2 regions of the Allobosea sp. genome follow, and region 1 is predicted to be linked to the other one. Evidence: predicted binding sites of a transcription regulator. Region 1 holds the regulator's gene; the other holds the start of a gene.
What was found. The regulator LexA, encoded in region 1, represses DNA repair genes until DNA is damaged. The targets are predictions, from matches to a motif close to TGTTCNNNNTGTGTTCNG.
Positions count from the first base shown of each region.

Region 1 (7,612 bases):
GTGGGCGAGGGCGCAAAGCGCGTGACGACGGCGTTGCTCATGCGAGAAAACTCCGGCCGGGCGGCGGGACCGCCCGGGGGCGAAACGGGAAGGGCGCAGATCGTGGCATGACAATCGGCGCGCGCCCTGTAACATGGCTTGGCCGGAAAGGTTAAGCGGTCAAATCGCAGGGCCGGCAGGGGAGGAGCGGGCGATGGAGCCGGCGCCGCCGGGGGATGGGCCGGGACGAGGCCGGCGCGGCGCGCAGGTCCGTGCCTGGCCGGCCCGCCTGGGCGCCACACGCCCGCTTGCGGTGCGCCTCGATCCCCTGTTCGGACGGCTCTGGCTGCATCTGCGGCAAGGCTTCGCGCTGGAGGCCGAGCGGCGCCGGCCTTTCCTCTGGCTGCCCGTCGCGATGGGCGCCGGCATCTTGCTCTATTTCGCGGCGGACCGGGAGCCCGCCCTGTGGGCGCCGCTCGCCGGCCTTATGCTCAGCGGTGCGCTCGCCTTCGCGCTGCGCCTGCGCCGTTACGCCGCGATGGCCTGTCTCGCCGCGGCGGCGGCTTTCACGGGCTTCGCCGCCGGGGTCTGGCGCACCGCCGATGTCGCCGCGCCGATGCTGGAGCGGGCGCGCATCGGCAAGCTCTCCGGCTTCGTCGAGAGCGTCGAAACCCGCGATGGCGGCGGGGCGCGGCTCGTGCTGCTGGTCACGGATATCGCCGGGGTGCCTGCGGGCGAGCGGCCGAAGCGGGTCCGTGTCAACATCCGGGCGGGTTCCGTGGCGCCGGGCGACCACATCCTCGCCACGGCGCGGCTTCTGCCCCCGCCGGGACCGGCCAGGGCCGGCGGCTATGATTTCGGCCGCGATGCCTTCTTCCGCGGGATCGGCGCCGTCGGCAGCGTCTCCGGCAAGATCGCGCTCGCGCCGCCGCCTCATCCCCCGCCGACGCGCCTGACCGTCGACGCGACGATCGACCGCGCCCGCAACGCCCTGACGCGGCGCATCGCCGAGGTCGCGGGCGGACAGGGCGGGGCGGTCGCCGCCGCGCTCGTCACCGGCAAGCGCGGCCTGATCACCGAGGCGACCAACAACGATCTGCGCGCCGCCGGCATCTACCACATCGTCTCGATCTCCGGGCTGCACATGGTGCTCGCCGCCGGGACGATCTTCGCGCTGGTGCGCGCGCTCCTCGCCCTGTCGCAGACCGCGGCGCTGCGCTGGCCGGTGAAGAAGCTCGCGGCGCTGGCGGCCATGCTCGGCGCGACCGGCTATTGCATCTTCTCCGGCGGCGACGTCGCGACCGAGCGCTCGCTGATCATGACGCTGGTGATGCTGGGCGCGATCCTGGTCGACCGTACGGCGCTCAGCATGCGCAACCTCGCGATCGCCGCCATGATCGTGCTGCTGCGCGAGCCCGACGCGCTGCTGGGACCGAGCTTCCAGATGTCCTTCGGCGCGGTCGCGGCGCTGATCGCCTTCGCCGAGCGCTGGGAGGGGCGCGAGCGCACGAATCCGCCGCCGGCGCTGCCCTGGCCGCTTGGGCCGATCGCGACGGCGGCGCTCGGCATCGTCGTCACCACCTTGCTGGCGACCGCCGCCACCGCACCCTTCGGCGCCTATCATTTCCAGACCTTCAACCCCTTCGGCCTGCTCGGCAACGCCATGGCGCTGCCCTTCGTCTCGCTTTTCGTGATGCCGGCGGCGGTGTTCGGCGTGCTCGCCTACCCGTTCGGGCTGGACTGGCCGGCCTGGGCGCTGATGGGGCTCGCCTCCGACGCGGTGCTCAGCGTGGCGCATTGGGTCGCGACCATCGACCATTCCACGGTGACGGTCGCGGCGTTCGGTCCGGCGGTGCTGGGCTGCTTCGCGCTGGCGCTTTTGTGGCTGACGCTCTGGACGACCGCCTGGCGCTGGCTTGCGGTGTTGCCACTGGTCTTCGGCGTCGCGATAGCCGGCAAGCCGGAGCGGCCCGAGATCCTGATCGAGCGCGACGGCGCGGGGCTGGCGGTGCGTGGGCCCGACGGGCGCCTCGCCATCGCCGGCAAGCCCAGCCGCTTCGTCCTCCAGCAATGGCTCGCCGCCGATGGCGACGCCCGCTCGCCCGACGATCCCTCGCTCAGGGCCGGCATCGCCTGCGACAGGCTGGCCTGCATCGCCCGGACGGCAGACCGGCGCACGGTCTCCTATGCGCGCGACCGGCTGGCGATCGTCGAGGATTGCCAGCGGGCCGACCTCGTCGTCACCGCCACCCCCTGGAGTGGGGCCTGCAAGGCGCAGCTGATCGAGCGGATGACGCTCTCGCGCGGCGGCGCGACCTCGCTCTACCGCGCATCCAAGGGCTGGAGCAGCCATGCCGCGGAACGCTCCGGCGCCGAAAGGCCCTGGAGCCGCGGCAAGCCGGCGCCTGCGGCCCCGCCGGCTGCAGCCCCTCGGCCATCGGCCGATGCCGCCGATGGCGATCCGGACCCCTTGTAGGCGTTGCCGATCAAGCCGGGGGCCGTCGCCCAGCCCCGATGGCGACCGATCGCCTTCAGTAACGCCGCATCAGGTTGACCAGCCGCCCCTGGATCTTGACCCGGTCGGGGGCGAGCGTGCGGGTTTCGTAGGCCGGGTTCGCCGCTTCGAGCGCGATCGCGGAGCCGCGCTTGCGCAGCCGCTTCAGCGTCGCCTCCTCGTCGTCGATCAGCGCCACGATGATGTCGCCGGTATCGGCCGTGTCCTGCCTGCGGATGATGACGGTATCGCCGTCGAGGATGCCGGCCTCGACCATCGAATCGCCGCGCACCTCCAGCGCGTAATGCTCGCCGGAGCCCAGCATGTCGGGCGGCAGCGAAACGGTGTGGCTGCGGCTCTGGATCGCCGAGATCGGCGTGCCGGCGGCGATGCGGCCCATGACGGGGATGGCGACGGCGCGCCGGCCGTCCTCCTCCGCCGCTGCCGCGGGGCGCGGCCTGGCGGAAGCCGGCTCAGCGCCTCGGCCGCCCTGGACCACGGCCGGGCTGAAGCGCTGCCGCGGCTGCGGTGCGCCGAGCCCTTCCGGCGTCTTGATGACCTCGAGCGCGCGCGCCCGGTTCGGCAGGCGGCGGATGAAGCCGCGCTCCTCCAGCGCCATGATCAGCCGGTGGATGCCGGATTTCGAGCGCAGGTCGAGCGCGTCCTTCATCTCGTCGAAGGAGGGCGGCACGCCGCTCTCGCGCAAGCGTTCCTGGATGAAGCGCAGGAGTTCGTGTTGCTTGCGTGTCAGCATGGTCCCCGCCGGCCCCTGGAAGAGATTCGAAACAAAGCACGAACACCATACGCGTTCTGCTTGTGTTCCGCAAGCAGCTACCGTAGCGGCAGGATGCGGCAGGGGTCGCCCTGCTTCGCCGGAGGGGCATAGGCCGGGCGGATCGTCAGCGCCTGCGCCCGCGCCAGCGTGCCGAGCATCGAGGAATCCTGCCGGCCGAAGGGCGTCGCGACCCAGCCTTCCGGCGTCAGCGAAAGCTCCGAGCGCAGGTAATCCTCGCGCGCGTCGTTGCCCGGCAGGTCGCGGCCGAGCAAAGCGGGGATGCTGCGGTCGCGGCCGGCGTCAGTGATGCCGAGCAGCGCCTCGATCAGCGGCAGCACGAAGAGATGGCCGCAGACGATCGAGGAGACCGGGTTGCCGGGCAGGCCGACCACCACCATCGGACCGAGGCGCCCGGTCATCATCGGCTTGCCCGGCCGCATCGCGATCTTCCAGAAGCCGAGCGCCATGCCCGCCCGCGTCAGCGCCTCGTGCACGAGGTCGTGCGCGCCGACCGAGGCGCCGCCGAGCGTGATCAGCACATCGGCCTCGGCTGCCCGCGCCTGCGCGATCTTCGCGGCGAGGTCGGCATGGTCGTCGCGGGCGATGCCGAGATCGAGCACGCTGCCGCCGGCCTTCTCGACCAGCGCGGCGAGCGCGAACGAGTTCGAGGCGACGATCTGGTCGCGCCCCACCGGCTCGCCCGGCGCCACCAGCTCGTCGCCGGTGGCGAGGATCGCGACGCTGGGCTTGCGCCGGACGGCCAGGGCCGGGTGCCCCATCGCGGCGGCGAGCCCGAGCGCCGCGCCGTCGAGCACGCGCCCGGCCGGCAGCAGGACGTCGCCCTTGTGGAAATCGAGCCCCGCAGCGCGCAGGAACTGGCCCTTCGCGGGCGGCACGCGCACGCGGATCGCCGGGCTGCCGACGCCGTCCGCATCTTCCTGGATCAGGATCGTGTCGGCGCCCTGCGGCATCGGCGCGCCGGTGAAGATGCGCACCGCCTCACCCGGCCCGACCGCACCCTCGAAAGCCCGGCCGGCGGCCGATTCGCCGATCACGGCGAGCGCAACGCCTTGCGCCATCTCGTCGCCGCGCACGGCATAGCCGTCCATGGCGGAATTGGCGAAGGGCGGATGGGTCCTCAGCGCCTCGACCTCGGTGGCGAGCACCCGCCAGGCGCATTGGGAGAGTGGCAGGGTCTCCGCTCCCATCGGCCCCGGGATGCTCTCGAGCAGCGCCTTGCGCGCGACGGGGACCGGGGTGAGCGCCATCAGGACTCTTTCGCCTCGTAATCGCCGGACTGGCCGCCGGATTTGCGCAGCAGGCGGATAGCCTCGATCCGCATCGCCCGGTCGACGGCCTTGACCATGTCGTAGACGGTGAGACAGGCGACGGAGACGGCGGTCAGCGCCTCCATCTCGACGCCGGTCTGGCCCTTCATCCTGACTTCGGCGCGCACGCGCACGCCCGGCAGCGCCTCGTCGATGGTGAGATCGACGGCAATCTTGCTCAGCAGCAGCGGGTGGCAGAGCGGGATCAGCTCATGCGTGCGCTTCGCCGCCATGATGCCGGCTAGCCGGGCGGTGCCGAGCACGTCGCCCTTCCTGGCGTTGCCGTCGCGCACGATCGCGATGGTTTCCGGCGCCATCACGACGTTGCCTTCGGCGATGGCGAGACGCACCGTCTCGGCCTTGCCGCCGACATCGACCATATGCGCCTCACCCTGGGCGTCGAGATGGCTGAGCCTGCTCACGCCGCGTCGGCCTTGCCGGCGAGCAGGTCCCGCGTCGCGGCGGTCACGTCGGCTTGCCGCATCAGGCTCTCGCCGACGAGAAAGCTGTTCACGCCCGCCCGGTTGAGCCGGGCGATGTCGGCATGGCTGAAGATGCCGCTTTCGCTAATGACGATCCGGCCGGCGGGCACGCGCGGCGCCAGCCGTTCCGTCACCGCGAGATCGACGTTGAAGCTGCGCAGGTCGCGGTTGTTGATGCCGATGAGCCTGCTTTCCAGCTTCAGCGCCCGGTCGAGCTCGGCGTCGTCATGCACCTCGACCAGCACGTCCATGCCGAGCCCGCGCGCGGTCTCGTTCAGCGCCTTGGCGGTGGCGTCGTCGACGCCGGCCATGATGATCAGGATGCAATCGGCGCCCCAGGCGCGGGCCTCATGGACCTGATAGGGCTCGTAGAGGAAATCCTTGCGCAGCGCCGGCAGGCCGGCGGCCTCGCGCGCCTGCGTCAGGAACTCCGGCCTGCCCTGAAAGGAGGGCGCGTCGGTCAGCACGGAAAGACAGGCCGCGCCGCCGGCCGCATAGGCACGCGCGAGCGTGGGCGGGTCGAAATCGGCCCGGATCAGGCCCCTGGACGGGCTCGCCTTCTTGATCTCGGCGATCAGGGCGGGCGTGCCTTGCGCGAGCTTGGCCCCGAGCGCATCGGCGAAGCCGCGCGGTTGGCCTGCGGCGCGCGCGCGCTTTTCGATCTCGGCCTGCGGGACGGCGGCCTTGGCGGCGGCGATCTCCTGTCGCTTATAGGCTTCGATTCTGGCGAGGATGTCGGTCATGCCGGCGCTCACGCGTTCGAGGCTTCGACGAGCGCGGCGAGGGTCGCCTTCGCCCGGCCTGAATCGATCGCGGCGCTCGCCAGGGCGAAGCCCTCTTTCAGGTCCTTCGCCTTGCCGGCGACGAGGAGGGCGGCGGCGGCATTGAAGGCGGCGATGTCGCGGAAGGCGGTCTTCTCCCCGGCGAGCACGGCGTTGAGCGCCGCCGCGTTCTCTTCGGGCGTGCCGCCGCGCAGGTCTTCGGGCTTCGCCGGCTGAAGGCCGACATCGGCGGGGCTGATCGAGAAGCGGGTGATCTCGCCGTTCTCCAGCGAGACGACGCGGGTCGGCCCGGTGGTGGTGATCTCGTCGAGCCCGTCGGAGCCGTGCACCGCCCAGACGCTGGTCGAGCCGAGGGAGGCGAGCACCTTGACCATCGGCTCCAGCCAGGTCTCGGAGAAGGCGCCGATGAGCTGGCGCTTCGCCCCGGCCGGGTTGGAGAGCGGCCCGAGCAGGTTGAAGATCGTGCGCGTGCCGAGCTCGGTGCGCACCGGCGCGACATGGCGCATCGAGGCATGATGCGTCGGCGCGAACATGAAGCCGACGCCGGCTTGCCGGATGCAGCGCTCGGTCGCGGCCGGATCGAGCCCGACCTTGACGCCAAGCGCCATCAGCACGTCGGCGGCGCCCGAGCGCGAGGAGGCGGCGCGGTTGCCGTGCTTGGCGACCGGCACGCCGCAGGCGGCGGTGATGATCGCGGCCAGCGTGGAGACATTGTAGGAGCCGGAGGAATCGCCGCCGGTGCCGACGATGTCCATCGCCTCGGGCGGGGCCTTCACGGGAAGCATCTTGCCGCGCATGGCCCCGACGGCGCCGGCGATCTCCTCGATCGTCTCGCCGCGCACGCGCAGCGCCATCAGGAAGGCGGCCGACTGCGCATTGGTGACCTCGCCGGAGAGGATCGTGTCGAAGGCGTCGCGCGCTTCCTCACGCGAGAGCGTCGCGCCGGTCGCGACCTTGGCGATGAAGGGTTTGAAATCGTCCATGGCAACTCTGCGGGATCAGGCTGAAAGGGGCTGGGCGGAGGCTTCGCGTTCGCGCGGCCATCGCGCCGCCAGGTCGAGGAAGTTTTGCAGGATCGTCGCGCCGTGCTCGGAGGCGATGCTCTCCGGATGGAACTGGACGCCGTGGACCGGCAAGTGCCGGTGCGAGAGCGCCATGATCAGGCCGTCCTCGGTCTCCGCCTCGATCTCGAGCACGGCCGGGCAGGAGGCGCGCTCGACCACGAGCGAGTGGTAGCGCGTCGCCTGCAACGGCCCGTTGATGCCGCGGAACAGGCCGCGCGCCTTGTGGCGGACGGCCGAGATCTTGCCGTGCATCGGCTCCGGCGCGCGCACCACCTCCCCGCCGAAGGCCTGCCCCATCGCCTGCATGCCGAGGCAGACGCCGAAGATCGGCTTCACGCCCGCGCCCTGCCTGATGAGGTCGAGGCAGATTCCCGCCTCGTTCGGGGTGCAGGGGCCGGGCGAGAGCACGATCGCGTCATGCTCGCCGCCGAGCGCCTCCGCGACCGTCAGCGCGTCGTTGCGCCAGACATCGACCTTGGCCCCCAGCCCGCCGACGAGGTGGACCAGGTTCCAGGTGAAGCTGTCGTAGTTGTCGATCAACAGAACGCGCATGGCCGGACCCGTGACTGCGGCTTGAGGTCATGCACGCTCGGGGGCGGGATGGTCAAGTTTCGTGGCAGCAGGTCCGATTTGCTCACCCCCGCGCGCTGCGCGGCATCCCGGCGGTGCGCGGCTGGGCCAGTCCCGGCGCGGTCTCGACGCCGAGGC
Region 1 covers NZ_JAMLIX010000002.1:1,015,176-1,022,787, forward strand. The annotation lists gene gltX (glutamate--tRNA ligase) at 1-41, opposite strand, end outside; gene M9917_RS19905 (ComEC/Rec2 family competence protein) at 194-2,455, shown strand; gene lexA (transcriptional repressor LexA) at 2,511-3,227, opposite strand; gene M9917_RS19915 (molybdopterin molybdotransferase MoeA) at 3,305-4,516, opposite strand; gene moaC (cyclic pyranopterin monophosphate synthase MoaC) at 4,516-4,998, opposite strand; gene trpC (indole-3-glycerol phosphate synthase TrpC) at 4,995-5,801, opposite strand; gene trpD (anthranilate phosphoribosyltransferase) at 5,810-6,823, opposite strand; gene M9917_RS19935 (anthranilate synthase component II) at 6,839-7,456, opposite strand; gene M9917_RS19940 (helicase HerA domain-containing protein) at 7,539-7,612, opposite strand, start outside.

Region 2 (7,612 bases), on a different contig from region 1:
CTGGCTGGTGACATGCTATGTCGAGTTGTTCCGCAACACGCCGTTGCTCGTGCAACTGATGTGGATGCATTTTGCATTGCCGATGATTACAGGCGTGCCGCTGACACCTTCGCAAAGCGGCTTTTTTACGCTGACATTGAGCGCAGGAGCCTATTTCACCGAGATCGTTCGAGGCGGCATCGTCGCCATCCCGCGCGGCCAGTGGGAAGCGAGCAATGCCCTGGGGCTGCCGCGCTGGCTGACGTTTCGCCTGGTGATCTTGCCGCAGGCCCTCAGGATCATGATGCCTCCGCTCGTCAACATGATCCTGAGCGTCTTCAAGGGCACGACCATCATGTCGATCCTGTCGGTCGGCGAACTCCTGCAGAACGTCAGCCGCATCAGCAACTACACATTCCGATCTGTAGAGATCTTCACGTTTGCTGCACTGATCTATCTTCTGATTGGACTATCGTTCGACATGCTCGCCAGGCATCTCGAAAGCCACCTGCGTCAATCCGGGAGGTAGGCTGATGTTCTTCGACTGGAGCGTTATCTTCCGCTACTGGCCAAATCTGCTGCAAGGCTTATTCGCGACTGCGTGGATAACGCTCCTGGTTTTCGTGCTTGGATCGATCATCGGCTTGCTCGTCGCCGCCATCAATGTATCCGGAAGCCGCAGCGGGCTTATAATTGGCCGTTTATACGTCAACGTATTTAGAAATATACCAGAAATGGTTTTGATATTCTGGTCTTATTATTGCCTTCCACAGATTACGAATCTCGGTCTCTCCGCCCTGTTCACAGGAATATTGGCCTTGTCGCTGGGAGCTGGCGCAAATCTCGGCGAGATTTTCCGCGCCGGCATACAGTCCGTGCCGCGCGGCCAGTATGAAGCTGCGCTCGCCCTGGGGCTATCGCCCCTGCCGCGCTGGGGACGCGTGATCCTGCCCCAGGCGATCAAGCGCATGGTCGCGCCGATCGTCAATTACTCAACCGAAATCCTGAAGCACTCAACGTTATTATCCACAATCGGAATTGTAGAAGTTGCGCAGGTTGCTTTTAGCCTTGGTGGTCAGACTTATAGATATCTGGAATTTTTTACGGTTATAGGCGTTGCGTTTTTTATAATAATATTCCCTATCAGTGTTATTTCTCGAAATTTAGCAACGAGGGAAGCCGGATCAACGTAGAACACACCATCCAACGAGGAGACATGAACATGCCGAAACTATCAAAGTTTTTTGCTTTATTGTTCGCGCTAGCCATGTCGCTCATGGCCCAGAATGCCTTCGCGCAACAGGATCAGGCCATTCAGCGTATAAAGTCCTCCGGGGTCTTGAGGGTCGGTATCGCGGAATCGCCTCCATTCGCCATCAAGAATCCTGCCAACAATACCTGGGAGGGCTTCAACGTCGATATGGCGAATGACCTCGCCAAGGCTATGGGCGTAAAGCTGCAAATCGTCGATTCGACTTGGCCGACCATCATCAGCGGCATGATGGCAGGGCAATATGATGTTCTCATGGCCTCGACTTTCGCGACGCCCGATCGAGCCATGTCGGTTGTCTTCACCGATGGCTATATCATCGCCGGTGAACTGATCCTGGTTCATAAGGATGCTCCCTTCCAGAAGCACGAGGATCTGAACAAGGCAGGCATTACCTTATCTGAACTTGGCGGCACCAGCAACGAACAGACGGCACGCACGCTCTTCCCCAAGGCGACGATACGCGTGCTGACGACGGAAAATCAGGTGGCGCCGGTGCTCGAGGTCGCGAACAAGCGTGCCGATGCGAATGTCGGCGACGCCAACAGCATTCGTGGATTCGTACGCGCCAATCCGCAGGCGCCCGTGCGCATCCTGGAGCCGGATCGCCAGCTGAACTCGCGTTTCCGGGCATATTCGGTGCGCCCGGGCGAATATCATCTTCTGAATTTCCTGAACACCTGGATCGAAAGCCAGCGCCTCGCTGGCCGCCTCCAGGAGTTGAAGGAGAAGTGGGAGCTGTAACGAATGGAAGGGGGGCGGGTGCCGCCGCGGCTGCGCCAGCCCCCCTATTTGAGGGAGCCTCGCCAAGGCGTCTGCGCAGGGCGACAAGCCACAGCCCGAACCTTGTTTATCAGCGGGTTAGAGGCCAAGCGCTCCGTGGCGCGCGCCGCCGGAGAACTTCATCGCTTCGGCGTATCCGGAAGCGACATTCTCCGCCCTCCTGACAGAACCTGACACCGGGAACAAAAAAAGAACTTGCTGGCCGGAACAAAACATGATCATCCTCATGGCAAGGCGTGATTGAGATGTCCCCGCCGCCCTGCCATAAGGAGCCGAGACCCGTGAATCAGGCAAACCTCAGACTCGTGGAAGGCTCCTCGATGGACAAGGCCAAGGCGCTCGACGCGGCGCTCTCCCAGATCGAACGCGCCTTCGGCAAGGGCTCGATCATGCGGCTCGGCAAGAACCCGCAATCGATCGAGATCGAGACGGTCTCGACGGGGTCGCTCGGCCTCGACATCGCGCTCGGCGTCGGCGGCCTGCCCAAGGGCCGCGTCATCGAGATCTACGGGCCCGAATCCTCGGGCAAGACCACGCTCGCGCTGCACACCATCGCCGAGGCGCAGAAAAAGGGCGGCGTCTGCGCCTTCGTCGATGCCGAGCACGCGCTCGATCCCGTTTATGCCCGCAAGCTCGGCGTCAATCTCGACGATCTCCTGATCTCGCAGCCCGACACCGGCGAGCAGGCGCTCGAGATCACCGACACCCTCGTTCGCTCCGGCGCCATCGACGTGCTCGTGGTCGATTCCGTCGCGGCGCTGACCCCTCGCGCCGAGATCGAGGGCGAGATGGGCGACGTCCAGCCCGGCCTACAGGCGAGGCTGATGAGCCAGGCGCTGCGCAAGCTCACCGCCTCGATCTCGCGCTCGAACTGCATGGTGATCTTCATCAACCAGATCCGCATGAAGATCGGCGTGATGTACGGTAGCCCGGAGACCACCACCGGCGGCAACGCGCTCAAGTTCTACGCTTCCGTACGCCTCGACATCCGCCGCATCTCGACGCTGAAGGAGCGCGACGAGGCGACCGGCAACCAGGTTCGCGTCAAGGTCGTCAAGAACAAGGTCGCGCCGCCCTTCAAGCAGGTCGAGTTCGACATCATGTTCGGCGAGGGCATCTCGAAGGTCGGCGAACTGATCGATCTCGGCGTCAAGGCCGGCATGGTCGAGAAGTCGGGCGCCTGGTTCTCCTTCGACAGTCAGCGTCTCGGCCAGGGCCGCGAGAACGCCAAGAGCTTTCTCAGGAACAATCCGGATCTGGCGGCGAAGATCGAGGCCACGATCCGGCAGAATTCCGGCCTCGTCGCCGAGCGCATCCTCGACCAGGCGCACCCGACCGCGGACGACCTCGACGAAGGCGAGGCCTGAGCCGGCCCGCCCAAGCCGTCATTGCGAGGGTTAAACGAAGCAATCCCAGGGCGGCGGGGCGCTACGTCGCCTGGATCGCTTCGTCGCCTCGCTCCTCGCGATGACGGCGGGCATTTCATTTGGGAAAGACACGCAGGGGGGGCAGCCACGAGCTGCCCCTTTTCGTTTGCCGATAAGACCTTGCCGGCCTTGCGTTGCAACGAGCTTTCTGGACAGCGGCGAGCCGCCTGACTAGAACCGGTCCGTCCCGCCGGGCGCGCCCGGTCCCTGCCCAAGATCAGAGCGCAAGACAGCGATGAGCGGCGTCAACGATATCCGGTCGACCTTCCTCGACTACTTCAAGTCAAACGGCCACGAGGTCGTGCCGTCGAGCCCGCTCGTGCCGCGCAACGATCCGACGCTGATGTTCGCCAATTCCGGCATGGTGCAGTTCAAGAACGTCTTCACCGGCCAGGAGAAGCGCCCCTATTCGCGCGCCACCACCGCCCAGAAATGCGTGCGCGCCGGCGGCAAGCACAACGACCTCGACAATGTCGGCTACACCGCCCGTCACCACACCTTCTTCGAGATGCTGGGGAATTTCTCCTTCGGCGACTATTTCAAGGATGAGGCGATCAACCACGCCTGGACGCTGGTCACCCGCGAATTCGGCCTGCCCAGGGACAAGCTCCTCGTCACCGTCTATTCGCAGGACGACGAGGCGCACGGCCTCTGGAGGAAGATCGCGGGCCTCTCCGACGACAAGATCATCCGCATCCCGACCTCGGCCAATTTCTGGCGCATGGGCGACACGGGCCCCTGCGGCCCCTGCTCCGAGATCTTCTACGACCATGGCGACCATATCTGGGGCGGCCCGCCAGGCTCGCCCGACGAGGACGGCGACCGCTTCATCGAGATCTGGAACCTCGTGTTCATGCAATACGAGGAGGCCGCGGGCGGCATCCGCACCGACCTGCCCCGCCCCTCGATCGACACCGGCATGGGGCTGGAGCGCATCGCCGCCGTGCTCCAGGGCACGCATGACAACTACGATATCGACCTGTTCCGCGCCCTGATCGGCGCCATCGCCGATCTGACCTCGGTCGATCCCGACGGGCCGATGAAGGCGAGCCACCGCGTCATCGCCGATCATCTGCGCTGCTCCGCCTTCCTGATCGCCGATGGCGTGCTGCCCTCGAACGAGGGCCGCGGCTATGTGCTGCGCCGGATCATGCGCCGCGGCATGCGCCATGCGCAGCTCCTGGGCGCCAAGGAGCCGCTGCTCTACAAGCTCGTGCCGGCGCTGACCCGCGAGATGGGCCGCGCCTATCCCGAGCTCCTGCGCGCCGAGGCGCTGATCACCGAGACGCTGAAGCTGGAGGAAACCCGCTTCCGCACCACGCTGGCGCGCGGCCTCACTTTGCTCGACGACGCCGCGAAGGACCTGACCGCCGGCCAGAGCCTGAAGGGCGACGTCGCCTTCACCCTCTACGACACCTATGGCTTCCCGCTCGACCTGACGCAGGACGCGCTGCGCGCCCGCGAGATCACCGTCGACACCGAGGGCTTCGACGCCGCCATGCAGCAGCAGAAGGCCAAGGCGCGCGCCGCCTGGGCCGGCTCCGGCGAGGCCGCGACCGAGACGCTCTGGTATCCGCTGCGCGACAGGCTCGGCGCCACCGAATTCCTCGGCTACGACACCGAGGCCGCCGAGGGGGTCGTCACCGCGCTGATCCGCGACAATGCCGAGGTCCAGGCGCTGAAGACCGGCGAGAGCGGCTTCGTGCTGGTCAACCAGACGCCGTTCTATGGCGAATCCGGCGGCCAGGTCGGCGATGCCGGCCTGATCCGCGGCGCCGACACGGTGGCCGAGGTCGGCGACGTGCAGAAGAAGCTCGGCGATGTCTTCGCCCATGCCGTCACGGTCAAGCAAGGCGAGCTCCGGCTCGGCCAGCCCGTCGAGCTCGTCGTCGACCATGCCCGCCGCGGCGCGATCCGCGCCAACCATTCGGCCACGCATCTGCTGCACGAGGCGCTGCGCCTCGTGCTGGGCGATCATGTCGCGCAGAAGGGCTCGCTGGTCTCGCCCGAGCGCCTGCGCTTCGATTTCTCGCATCCCAAGCCGATCAGCGAGGAGGAACTGCGCGAGGTCGAGGAGATCGCCAACGCGATCGTGCTCAGGAACGAGCCGGTCACGACCCGGCTGATGAGTGTCGACGATGCCATCGCTTCGGGCGCGCGCGCGCTTTTCGGCGAGAAATACGGCGAGGAGGTCCGCGTCGTCTCGATGGGGACCAATCCGGCCGGCCGCGCCTATTCGGTCGAGCTCTGCGGCGGCACGCATGCGGCGCGCACCGGCGATATCGGCCTCGTCAGCATCGTCGGCGAAGGCGCAGTCGCCGCCGGCGTGCGCCGTCTCGAGGCGATGACCGGCCATGGCGCGCGCCTGCGTCTCAACGCGGAATCGCGCCTGCTCGACGGGCTCGCCGGCCTGCTCAAGGTGCCCGCCGCCGAGGCCGGCAGCCGCCTCGCGGCGCTGATCGAGGAGCGTCGCAAGCTCGATCGCGAATTGACCGAGGCGCGCAAGAAGCTCGCCATGGGGGGCGGCGGCGCGGCCGAGGATCCGGTGCGCGAGGTCGCCGGCGCGAAGCTCCTGGCGCGCGCCGTCACCGGCGTCGAGATGAAGGATCTGAAGAGCCTCGCCGACGAGGCAAAGGCGCGGGTCGGCTCCGGCGTCGTCGCCATCGTCGGCGTCGCGGATGATGGCAAGGCCGGTGTCGTCGTCGGCGTCACGCCCGACCTGACCGAGCGTTTCGACGCGGTCATGCTGGTGCGCGCGGCTTCCGCCGAGCTCGGCGGCAAGGGCGGCGGCGGCCGCCGCGACATGGCGCAGGCCGGCGGCCCGGACGGCAGCAGGGCGCAGGCCGCGCTCGACGCCGTCGCGGCCGCGATGGGCTGATGGCGGCCGGGGCGGGTCGCGCCACCGCGCGCGCCCTCTCCCGCCGCGCCCTCTTGATCGCGGCCGGCGTCTGGCCGTCCGTGGCGGCCGCACAGAAACGGCAGAAGCCGGCTGCGCACCCGTCGCAGCCTTCGCTCTCGGCGGCTCGCAGCATCATGGCGGGCAGCCCGCTCAGCGTTTTCTTGAGCAACGCGCCGCCGGGCGCGCGCCTCGCCATCGCGCGCCCGGACGATCCCGCAAGCAAGGCGATCGTCGTCGTCGAGCCGAAGGCCACCGTGCCGGCCCTGCCGACACCGGGCGCCGTCGGCCATTATGAACTGCGTCTCACCGTCGAGAAGGACGGCGCTCCCGCGATCCTGCTGCGCCAGCCGCTCGCCACCACCGAGCCCTCGGCGACGCTCGCCGCGCCCGGGCGCGTCGGCCGCGGCCAGGGCCTGCCGGTGCGCGGCATCGGCCCCAATGGCGAGCAGGATCGCGTCGTGCTGGTCAGGCCAGATGCGCCGGCCGATGCGGAAGGCCCACGCTTTTTCCCGGCCGAGAATGTCGAAGCGACGCTGGAGGCGCCGGACCAGCCCGGCCGCTACGAATTGCGCTATGTGCTGCACGCGCCCCTGGCGGAGCATCGCATCCTGGCGCGGCGGCCGGTCACCGTCGAATGATCGCGCCGCGAGGGCGCCGCGGATTCAGGATTTGTTTGCGCCTCTCCCGCATCCTGTGACGCGTGCCCGAGGGAGAGCGGCATGCGGACGCTGAAGAACATCGTCGGAGTGCTCAGCGCGCTCATGGGCATCGCCTATTGCGGCAGCCTGATCCTCTATTTCGTCGGCGGCTGGGGCGAGCTCGGAGCGTTCAAGTCGCTCGCCGGCATCGAGGGCGGCATCGCGGGAGCGAACGCCATCGGCCTTGGCCCGACCATCCTCGGGCTCGGCGCCATCGGGCTCGTCTTCGTCATCACGCTCATCGTCCGGATCCTGCGGCTGATCGTTCGCCGCGACCCGTCCCCCGACCGGCGCGGCAGCCGACCTCGCGAGACGCTCGCCGATGACGACGGCGCCGCGGCCGACACCATGATCGCGCGCTATCTGGCGCAGCGCTCCGCGGAAGCGGCGGCCCCGCCGCCGCAGCAGCCCCTGGCGCCGCGCCCTGCGGTCAACCGCAGCCCCGGCCCGCAGCGCCCGAGTTTCGGCCGCAGGATCAGGTGATCGGAGCGGCGCCCGAGACGTGAGGCCCCCAGACGAAAGGAGCCCGGCCGATCGGCCGGGCTCCTGGTTGGCG
Region 2 covers NZ_JAMLIX010000001.1:2,978,556-2,986,167, reverse strand. The annotation lists gene M9917_RS14160 (amino acid ABC transporter permease) at 1-508, shown strand, start outside; gene M9917_RS14155 (amino acid ABC transporter permease) at 513-1,172, shown strand; gene M9917_RS14150 (transporter substrate-binding domain-containing protein) at 1,202-1,993, shown strand; gene recA (recombinase RecA) at 2,314-3,399, shown strand; gene alaS (alanine--tRNA ligase) at 3,695-6,337, shown strand; gene M9917_RS14135 (hypothetical protein) at 6,520-6,996, shown strand; gene M9917_RS14130 (hypothetical protein) at 7,078-7,539, shown strand.
Region 2: a site for LexA is predicted at 2,211-2,228, ahead of recA (recombinase RecA). Genes of this name have one in related genera too.